DNA from 2 places in the Kineococcus sp. NBC_00420 genome. Region 1 is predicted to be linked to the other one. Evidence: riboswitches for the same ligand, from Rfam matches in the RefSeq annotation. Region 1 holds a riboswitch; the other holds the start of a gene.
The links. Region 1 has a riboswitch for glycine ahead of gcvT (glycine cleavage system aminomethyltransferase GcvT). Riboswitches for the same ligand answer to the same signal wherever they lie in the genome.
Positions count from the first base shown of each region.

Region 2: linked by a shared signal. The riboswitch ahead of gcvP (aminomethyl-transferring glycine dehydrogenase) and the one ahead of gcvT (glycine cleavage system aminomethyltransferase GcvT) in region 1 are both predicted to bind glycine.

Region 1 covers NZ_CP107930.1:2,023,101-2,028,421, reverse strand. The annotation lists gene OG218_RS09910 (Gfo/Idh/MocA family protein) at 1-359, opposite strand, end outside; gene OG218_RS09905 (LacI family DNA-binding transcriptional regulator) at 494-1,507, shown strand; gene OG218_RS09900 (tautomerase family protein) at 1,533-1,922, shown strand; glycine riboswitch at 2,009-2,103, shown strand; glycine riboswitch at 2,105-2,194, shown strand; gene gcvT (glycine cleavage system aminomethyltransferase GcvT) at 2,239-3,363, shown strand; gene OG218_RS09890 (L-serine ammonia-lyase) at 3,394-4,782, shown strand; gene OG218_RS09885 (LysR family transcriptional regulator) at 4,763-5,321, opposite strand, start outside.
Region 2 covers NZ_CP107930.1:5,004,279-5,009,599, reverse strand. The annotation lists gene gcvP (aminomethyl-transferring glycine dehydrogenase) at 1-1,690, opposite strand, end outside; glycine riboswitch at 1,774-1,875, opposite strand; gene OG218_RS24455 (ParA family protein) at 1,936-2,697, shown strand; gene OG218_RS24450 (hypothetical protein) at 2,839-3,504, shown strand; gene OG218_RS24445 (MerR family transcriptional regulator) at 3,586-4,185, opposite strand; gene OG218_RS24440 (bifunctional nuclease family protein) at 4,330-4,809, opposite strand; gene ftsR (transcriptional regulator FtsR) at 4,835-5,321, opposite strand, start outside.

The sequences.
Region 1 (5,321 bases):
ACCGAGGGGGCCAGCGGCTTCTCGCAGAGGACGTGCTTGCCCGCGGCCAGCAGACCCTCGACGATCTCGCGGTGCAGGTGGTTGGCGACGACGACGCTGACGGCGTCGACGTCGTCGGCCTCGGCCACGGCCTGCCAGGACGTCTCGGCGCGCTCGTAGCCGTAGCGCTGCGCCGCGGCCACGGCGAACGGTTCGTGGGCGTCGGCGACGGCGACCAGGCGGACCGGCGGCAGGCCCTCGCCGTAGGAACCACCCGCGAGGGTGGAGGCGGCGCGGTAGCCGGCGAGGTGGGCGCGGCCGGCCATCCCGGCGCCGATCACGGCGACGCCGATCGGGCGGGTGGGGGAGGTGGGGGGCATCGGGCGGGCCTCTCGGGAGGGTCGCGGGTCGGCACCGGCACTGGTGCGACGTGATTTTCAAACCGGTTTGAACGACTGCCGCTAGAATCGGTTCGACCGTCCGCCGTTGTCAAGCGGGCCAGGAAGGGAGTCCGGTGTCCGCTCGACCCACGATCAAGGACGTCGCGGCCCGGGCCGGGGTGTCGAAGGGCATGGTGTCCCTCGCCCTGCGGGGGGCGCCGGGGCCCAGCGCCGAGACGGCCGCCCGCGTGCTGCGGGCGGCCGCCGACCTCGGGTACCGCGCCGACCGCGCGGCGAGCAGCCTCGCGCTGCGGCGCACCCGCCTGCTCGGGATCACCGTGGCCGTCCGCAACGCCTTCCACGCCGAGCTCGTCGAGGAGCTGCAGGACGCCGCGGAGGAGGCCGGCTACGACGTCGTGCTCGCCGCGGTGACCCGCACGCGGGGGGAGCGGGCGGCGGTCGAGACCCTGCTCGACTCCCGCTGCGAGGCGCTGCTGCTGCTCGGGCCGGAACTGCCCGGTGCGGAGCTGATGGAGCTGCGGCGACGCGTGCCCGTCGTGGTCCTGGGGCGGCGCCCGCGCCTCGCGGACCCCGGGTCGCCAGGGCCCGACGTCGTGCGTGCCTCCGACGAGGTCGGGACGCGGCTGCTGGTCGAGCACCTGGTCGGCCTGGGTCACCGGGACCTGCTGCACGTCTCCGGCGGCGCGGGGGACATCGCCGCCGACCGCCGCGCCGGGTTCGAGGCCGCCGTCGAGGCCGCCGGGGTGCGCGGGCGGGTCGTGGAGGGGGCCTTCGACGAGGAGGGCGGGGCCGCCGCCACCCGGCGGGTCCTGGGTGGGGGGTGGACGGGGACGGCGGTGGTGGCCGCCAGTGACCGGATCGCGCTCGGCGTCCTCGACGTCCTCCTGCGGGACGGGATCGCGGTCCCCGGGCGGGTGTCGGTGACCGGCTACGACGACAGCCTCCTGGCCCGGCTGGGGCACGTGCGGCTGACGTCGGTGAGCCAGGACGCGGCGGGGCAGGCGGCGTGCGCGGTGCGGGCGGCTGTGCGGCGCCTGGACGGCGAGGACGATCCGGGCCCCGCCGACGTCGTCCTCGTCCCGCGGCTGGTGGTGCGGGACACGACCGGTCCAGTCATGTCAGAATGACAGGACAAAATATCCGGAGGTTCTCGTGCCCCTGCTCCGCTTCGACCTCGTCGCCGGCCGTCGCCCCGACGAGGTCCGTACCCTGCTCGACGCCGCCCACGCCGCCGTGGTCGAGGCGTTCGGCGTCCCCGACGGCGACCGGTACCAGGTCGTCCACCAGCACCCCGAGGATGAGCTCGTCGTCCACGACACCGGCCTCGGCATCGAGCGCACCCGCGACGTCGTCGTGCTGCAGGTGACCAGTCGCCCCCGCCCGCGCGCGCAGAAGGAGGCGTTCTACCGTCTGCTCGTCGAGCAGCTGCGCACCCGCTGCGGGACCGCACCCTCCGACGTCGTCGTCTCGGTCGTGGAGAACTCCGACGCCGACTGGTCCTTCGGTCACGGCCGCGCCCAGTTCCTCACCGGGGAGCTCTGACCCGGCGCGGCGGGACGCGGCGGCGCTGGTCCCCGGGGGCGGTCGTGTGCCACGCTGACGGCCAGCACAACTGAACACACGGCCGCTTCCCCCGGGCGGGAGAGCCCCACCGGTCCCACCGGTGGGCACCGAAGGAGCAACCACCCCGGAACCTCTCAGGTCCACGTACCGCCACGGGCAGGCCGCTCTGGAAAGCAGGACCCCTGGGTCCTCACCGACGGGGAAAGCCCTGCCCCGCAGGGTGAAGCTCTCAGGTTCCGCGACAGAGGGGGTCCAGCACGTGACCGCACCGCGCGGTCGCGACGAGAGGAGCCCGGTGAACACCCAGGTCAGCAGCGCGACGGTCAGCCCGACGAGCACGCCCCTCGCCGACGTCCACGCGGCGCTCGGCGCCTCCTTCACCGACTTCGCCGGCTGGCAGATGCCGCTGCGCTACGCCTCCGACCTCGCCGAGCACAAGGCCGTCCGCGAGCGCGCCGGGGTCTTCGACCTCTCGCACATGGGGGAGATCCGGGTCACCGGCCCCGAGGCGGGAGCGGCGCTGGACGCGGCCCTCGTCGGGCGGGCCTCGACCATGCCGATCGGCCGGGCGGCCTACGGGATGCTCGTCGACCACGAGGGCGGGATCGTCGACGACCTCGTGACCTACCGCCTCGGCGAGCAGGAGTTCCTCGTCGTCGCCAACGCCGCGAACGTCGAACCCGTCGTCGTGGCCATCGCCGACCGGTGTCGCCCCTTCGACGTCCACGTCGCCGACGAGACCGCCCGCTGGGCCCTCGTCGCGGTGCAGGGGCCGGCGTCGGTGGCGATCCTCGGACCCCTCGTGGACGTCGACCTCGACGTGCTCGGCTACTACCGCAGCGCGTCCGCCACCCTGCTGGGCGTCCCCGTGCTGCTCGCGCGCACCGGGTACACCGGGGAGGACGGTTTCGAGGTGTTCGCCCCGGTCGAGCACGCGGTCACCGTCTGGGACGCGCTGCTGTCCGCGGCCCGCGAGCACGGTGGGGTCCCCGCCGGGCTGGCCTGCCGGGACACCCTGCGCCTGGAGGCGGGGATGCCGCTCTACGGCCACGAACTGACCCGCGAGACCAGCCCGTTCGCCGCCGGCCTCGGCCGCGTCGTGAAGCTGGACAAGGACCCGGGACCGGTCGGGCTCGAGGCGCTGCGACGACTCGCCGAGGTCGCACCCGCCCGGGTGCTGGTCGGCCTGAAGGGATCGGGGCGCCGGGCTCCCCGTGCCGGCTACGCCGTCGTCGCCGACGGGAACCCGGTCGGAGAGGTCACCAGTGGCGCGTTGTCGCCCACGCTCGGCTACCCCGTCGCGATGGCCTACGTCGACGCCGCGCTCTCCGCCCCCGGCACCGCGCTGGCCGTCGACGTCCGCGGTTCCGAACTGCCCGTCGAGGTCGTCGCGCTGCCCTTCTACCGTCGGGAGCGCTGAGTCGTGAGCGCTCCGCTGTCCGTCTTCGACATGTTCTCCATCGGCATCGGCCCGTCGAGCTCGCACACGGTCGGCCCGATGCGCGCCGCCCTCGCCTTCGCCGAGCACCTCGAGGGAACCGCCGCGCTGGAACGGGTCGTCTCCGTCACCATCGATCTCTACGGATCGCTGGGGGCCACCGGGCGCGGACACGGCACCGACCGGGCCGTCGTCCTGGGACTGCTCGGTGAACGGCCCGAACTCATCGACCCCGACGCCGTGGCCGGGCTCCTCGACGAGATCCGGCGCAGCGGTGAACTGCGGGTCCTCGGCCGGCACGCGGTGGGTTTCGACCTCGACGGCGACGTCCGCCTGATCGGCCGGACCTCGCTGCCCGCCCACCCCAACGGCATGGTGTTCACGGCCCGCGACGCCGCCGGTGACGTCGTCGCCGAACGGACGTCGTACTCCGTCGGTGGGGGTTTCGTCCGCGACCACCCGCTGGACGCGAGCGAACCCGTCGTGGGGACCGGGGCAGGGTTGCCGCACGGTTTCCGCAGTGCCCAGGAACTCCTCGACCACTGCCGCTCGACCGGCCTCGGGGTCGCGGACCTGGTGCGCCGCAACGAGGAGAGCCTCCGCTCCGGGAACGACGTGGACTCCGGGCTGCTGGACATCTTCGCCGCCATGGCCGCCTGCGTCGACCACGGCCTCGTCACCGACGGAACCCTCCCCGGCGGGCTCGGCGTCCGCCGCCGCGCCCCGCGCCTGCACCGCGAACTCCTCTCCGAGGAGGGGAACACCGCCGCCGACGTCCTGCACGCGATGGACTGGGTCAGCCTCTTCGCGCTCGCGGTGAACGAGGAGAACGCCGCCGGCGGCCGGGTCGTCACGGCCCCGACGAACGGCGCCGCGGGCATCGTCCCCGCCGTGCTGCACTTCTACCGCCGTTTCGTCCGCGGCGCCGACGACGCCGGGACGGTCCGGTTCCTGCTGGCGGCCGGGGGGATCGGGATCATCCTCAAGGAGACGGGTTCCATCTCCGGCGCCGAGGTCGGGTGCCAGGGCGAGGTGGGTTCGGCCAGCGCGATGGCCGCCGCCGGTCTCGCCGAGGTCCTCGGGGGAACGCCCGAACAGGTGGAGAACGCCGCCGAGATCGCCGTCGAGCACCACCTGGGCCTCACCTGCGACCCCGTCGGCGGGCTCGTCCAGATCCCCTGCATCGAACGCAACGCCGTCGGCGCGACCACCGCGATCCACGCGGCCCGCACCGCGATGCGCGGTGACGGCAGCCACGTCGTGAGCCTGGACACCGCCATCGCGACGATGCGCCAGACCGGTGCCCACATGCGCTCGGAGTACAAGGAGACGTCCCTCGGCGGTCTCGCCCTCACCGTCATCGGCCGCCCCACCGTCGGGGTCAACGTCCCCGAGTGCTGACCCCCGGGGCCGGCGCGGAACGGCGGACGTGGCGGTCGACGGCCTCGGCGAAGGCGGTGACGGCCTTGCGCACGGGACGTTCGGGGGAGGGACGCGAGGTCGCCAGCGACAACGTCCAGCTCAGCGGCTCACCCGCGACGGGCTGCTCGTGGCAGCCGGCCCCGACGGGGACCGAACCCGGCACGAACGCCGGGCCGAGACCGGCGGCGACGTAGCGGGGGAACGTCGAGACGTCCGGCACCTCCAGGACCACCCGTCGCGTCGCGCCGACCCGCGCGAACAGCGCGTCGACCTGCAATCGGTTCGCGAAACCCGGCGGGCCGTCGATCCAGCGGTCCCCCGCGAGGTCCGCCAGTTCCACCGGGGCCGAGGAGGCCAGCGGGTGCCCGGGGGGCAGCAGCAACCGGAAGGCGGTCCGGTCGAGGTGACGCAGCACGACGCTCGCCGGCGGCCGGAACGGCCAGGACAGGAACGCGACGTCCAGCTCGCCGTCGACGAGGGCGCGCAGCAGACCCCGCGAACCGTCGGCGAAGACCCGC
Region 2 (5,321 bases), 3.0 Mb from region 1:
TGACCTCGGCGAGCCAGCCTTCGAGGTCGGCGGAGAGTTCGGCGGTGCCGGCGAGCTGGTCGGCCGGGGCGTAGGGGTGCAGGTCGGCGAACTCGGGCCAGGAGATCGGTTCGAGTTCGGTGGTCGCGTTGAGCTTCATGGTGCAGGAGCCCAACGGGATCGCGCCGCGGTCGAGGGCGTAGTCGGCGTCGGAGAGGGTGCGCAGGTAGCGCAGCATCGCCGTCTCGGAGCGGTGCCGCTCGAAGACGGGATGGGGCAGGAACTCGCTGGTGCGACGCAGCGCGGTGGGCAGCGCCGCCTCGGCGGTCGCCTCCGTCGGGGCCAGGCCGAAACCGGTCAGCGCCGCGGCGACGTGCGCCTCGGAGGTGGTCTCGTCGACGGTCAGCCCGACGTGGTCGGCGTCGACGAGGCGCAGGTTCACCCCCGCCTCGAGCGCGGCGCTGACCACGGCCTGCGCGCGGCCGGGCACGCGGGCCAGGACGGTGTCGAAGAACGCCTCGTGCACGACCTCGACCCCGCCGGCGCGCAGGGCGTCGGCGAGCGCCGCGGCCCGGCGGGCGACCTGGGAGGCGATGGCGCGCAGACCCTCCGGGCCGTGCCAGACGGCGTAGCAGCCGGCCATCACGGCCAGCAGGACCTGGGCGGTGCAGATGTTGGAGGTCGCCTTGTCGCGGCGGATGTGCTGTTCGCGGGTCTGCAGGGCGAGGCGGTACGCGCGGTTGCCGTCGGCGTCGACGGAGACGCCGACGAGGCGCCCGGGGAGGGAGCGTTCGAGGCCCTTGCGGACGGCCATGTAGGCGGCGTGCGGGCCACCGGCACCCATCGGGACGCCGAAGCGCTGGCTGGAACCGACGGCGACGTCGACGCCGAACTCGCCCGGCGCGACGAGCAGCGTCAGCGCCAGCAGATCGGCCGCGGTGATCGCGATCGCACCGCGGGCGTGGGCGTCGGCGACGACGGCGGCGAGGTCGCGGACCCGGCCGGAGGTCCCCGGGTACTGCAGGAGCACCCCGAACACCCCGCGCTCGCCCACCACGGCCAGCGGGTCCGCGGCGTCGAGGTCGACGCTCACGAGGTCGACGCCCAGCGGCACGGCGCGGGTGCGCAGCACGGCGAGGGTCTGCGGGAGCACGTCGGCGTCGACGGCGAACACGGCCCCGGCGGGGGCCTTGGAGGTCCGGCGGGCCAGGGTCATGGCCTCGGCCGCGGCGGTCGCCTCGTCGAGCAGGGAGGCGTTGGCGACGTCGAGCGCGGTGAGGTCGGTGACGGCGGTCTGGAAGTTCAGCAGCGCCTCGAGGCGGCCCTGGGAGATCTCGGGCTGGTACGGCGTGTACGCCGTGTACCAGGACGGGTCCTCGAGGACGTTGCGGCGCACGACGGCCGGGGTCCGGGTTCCGAAGTAGCCGAGCCCGATCATCGACGGCACGACGCGGTTGCGACCGGCCAGCACGCGCAGGGCCGCGGTCACGGAGGTCTCGTCGAGGGCCTCCGGCAGGTCGAGGACGCCGTCGCGGATCCCGGCGGGGACGGCGCGGTCGACGAGTTCCTCGGTGGAGGAGAGGCCGACGACCTCGAGCATCCGGGCGACGTCGGCGGCGTCGGGGCCGATGTGGCGGGCGCTGAACGGCAGGGCGGCGGGTTCCGGGGAGAACTCGGGCAGGTCGCTGCGGACGGGCGTGGGTGAGGTCATGGGACGCTCCGGAGGTCGCTGAGGGCAGGTACCTCCCCGTCTGTCACCCACCCGCGCGGGCGCGGACGTGCTTCAGAGCGGCCTGATCTCGCGTGGTCCTTCCGCCTGAGAGGTTCCGGGGATGTTGCCCCTTCGGCGCCGCGGTCGGACTCTTCCCCGACCAGGGTCTCTCCCACACGAGCTGAACGGCCTGCCGCCATCGTACGGGACGGGATCCCGGATCCCGGGAAGATAGGTTGACCGTCGTGATCACCCTCGCCGTCTGCAGTGCCAAGGGTGGGGTCGGCAAGACGTCCGTCGTCCTCGGGCTGGCCTCGGCCGCCCTCCACCGCGGGACCAGCACCCTCGTCGTCGACCTCGACCCGCAGGCGGACGCCACGTCCGGCCTCGACGTCAGCGCCCACCGCGACCACGACGTCGCCGCCGTGCTGCGGACCCCGAGACGTCGTGTCGCCGAGGACGCCGTCGCGCCCAGCGGGTGGGTCGACGACCACCCGGGACTGCTCGACGTCCTCACCGGTTCCGCGGCCTCCGCGGGTCTGGACACCCCCGGGGCCGACGAGGAGACGCTGAAGTCGCTGCGCCGGGCCCTGGGCAAGCTCGACGACCACGACCTCGCCCTGCTGGACACCCCGCCCTCGCTCAACGGGCTGACGCGTTCGGCGTGGCGCGCGGCGGACGCCGTGCTCGTGGTCTCCGACGCCAGCCGCTTCTCCGTGGCGGCGGTCGACCGCACGATCCGGGAGGTCCGTGCCCTGCGCAGCTCCCCGGAGGTCGTCGGGGTCCTGGTCAACCGCTACACCCAGCGCTCGGGGGAACAGCGCTTCCGCTACGAGGAACTGCAGGCCATGTTCGGCGACCTGGTGCTGGAACCGCTGCCGGACCGGGTGGCCGTGCCGCAGTCGCAGGGAGCGGGGGTTCCGCTGCACTCGTTGCGGGCCAAGGCGGCGAAGACCGTCGCGGAGCAGTTCGACGTGGTGCTGGACCGGATCCTCCGCACGACGTAGGGAACCGGGCGGGGTCGTACCGCGTCCGAGGTGCGGGAACGCCGATGAACGCCTAGTTTCTAGCAAGTCGGTCTACCCGGGTTCGTCCCCGCTGGTGCCGCCCGTTCTTCCCCGCGCTCTTCGCGGGCCCTAGGAGGTTCCGTGACGCCCAACACACCCCTCGACCGTCTCCGCGTGGTCCGCGCCGTCCGCGGAGCGGCGGTTGCGACCGCAGCGCCGCACGTGCCCGCTCCGGACCCGGAGGCCGACCGGATCACCGGCATCGTCACGCGGTTGCGCGCCCAGTGGACGCGTTGCGGTGCGGACATCGCCAGCCACCTGCGCCCCGGGGTCGGCGAGGCGCACCTCGACGCGGTGGAACGCCAGATGGGCCTGCTGATCCCCCGCGGTGCCCGGGCCTGGTGGCGCGCGGTCGACGGTGTCGATCCCGTCCGCACCACCTTCCGCACGAGCGCTCCGACGGTGGGGCCCGGTGGCTGGGTTCCCCTGACCCTGGAAGAGGCCGTGCGTCGCGCGAGCGGCCAGGGTCCCGGCCTCACCGCCCCGCCGGCCCTGCTGCCCCTCTTCGCCCGCGACGAGGAACTCATCGCCGTGCGCCTGGGCTCCAGCCGCTCCGTCGTCGAGCAGATCGTGCTGGCCGAGGACGGCGAGGGCTACCAGCACTCCTGGCGCGTCGGTCTCGACGAGCTGCTGAGCACCTGGGCCGACTCCCTGCTCGCCGCGGTGCACTGGCTGCCCGACGCCCACGACTGGGTGACCGACCCCTTCGCCCTGCAGGCCCTCCCCCGCGCCGAGCTCCTCGACTAGTCCCCACCCACGCACGACGAGAGCCGCGACCTCGCTGGGAAACCCAGTGGGATCGCGGCTCTCGTCGTGCGTGGGGTGGGGCTAACCGGCTTCGCGGGCGGCGCGACGCTTGGACAGCTCGTCGGCCAGCACCATGGCGCTCTGACCGGGCTCGCGGTCGGCGGGACGTTCGCTCGGCAGCGAGGCCAGCTCCCCCTCGACCTCGCGCCAGACGCGGCCCACGGCGATGCCGAAGACGCCTTGACCGCCTTGGACGAGATCTATCACTTCATCGGCCGAGGTGCACTCGTAGACGCTGGCGCCGTCGGACATGAGGGTGATCTGGGCGAGGTCGTCGACGCCACGCTCACGCAGGTGGGTGACCGCCGAACGGATCTGGTGCAGCGAGACGCCGGTGTCCAGCAGTCGCTTGACGACCTTCAGGACCAGGATGTCGCGGAACCCGTAGAGACGCTGCGAGCCGGAGCCTGAGGCACCGCGCACACCCGGTTCGACCAGGCCGGTGCGGGCCCAGTAGTCGAGCTGGCGGTAGGTGATGCCGGCGGCCTTGCAGGCCGTCTGACCGCGGTAGCCGACCTCTTCGTCCAGGTCAGGGAGGTCCTCGGCGAACAGCAGACCCTGCGCACGAACTGGTGGGGTCGACTTCCGCGACGACCCTGCGACTGCATCGCCACTGCTCACGCCGGCCTCCTCGTCATCGCCACCCGTCGAGGACCGACCGGAAGCGTTCTGCATACTGACCGTAGAAGAGCACCCCCGGAGCGTCAACGAGGCGCGCGGCGCGCCGCAGACCGTGACCTTTCCGTGACCCGGGAGAACCCGGATTCAGGCCCCGCCCGAATCGGCTTCGAAGTCCTCGGGCGAGATGTGGTCGAGGAACTCGCGGAACTTCTCCACCTCGTCCTCGTCCTCGTCCGGCACCGGGACGCCCCCGGAGTCGAGCACCTGGTCGGCGCTCACGATGGGGCAGCCCACGCGCAGGGCGAGGGCGATCGCGTCAGACGTCCGCGAGCTGACCGTGAGGCCACCGTCGAAGACGAGTTCCGCGAAGTAGACGTTGTCCTTGACCGCCACGATCCGGACCTCTTCCAGACGTCGGCCGACGGCCTCGATGACGTCCTTGAGCAGGTCGTGGGTCAGCGGACGGGGCGGGACCACACCCTGCTGGGCGAAGGCGATGGCACTCGCCTCGGGGGCCCCGATCCAGATGGGCAGGTACCGGTCGCCGTCCCGTTCGCGCAGCAGCACGATCGGGTTGTTGGAAGGCATCTCGACTCTGACGCCGATGACATCGAGCGCGCGCACCCGATCACCGTACCCCGGCGTCGGCTCAGCGCGCGCCGCGGCCGAGCGCGCCGGCGACGAGCGCGGTGTGCAGCCGCAGGCAGGCCGCCGCGATCTCCCGCACGACCTGGTCGGCGCGGTCGACGGACTCCCCACCGCCTCGCTGCCCGAGGCGCTGCAGCGGCGCGGCGACCTGTTCCGCGAGGGCGATCTCACGGTCGGCGGCGGTGCGGAACATCCGCAGGTGCCGGGCCTCGATGCCGTGCGCCGCCAGCGAGGCCGCGGCGCGCAGCACCTCCAGGGCCTCACCGTCGTACCACGGGCCCCCGGGAGCGGGCGAGAGCACGCCGAACCCCTCGAGCGCGTCGAGGAGCTCGGCGTCGACGCCGGACTCGCGCAGGATCTCCAGCCGGGTCAGCCGGAGGTTGGCGGCGTGGCCGTCGAACCGGTCGGCCCCCGGGACACTGCCCGCCGCGACGACCTCGGGGACGCGCGGTGCCGCCCCGGGCTGTTCCGGCGGCTCGAGGCCGCGG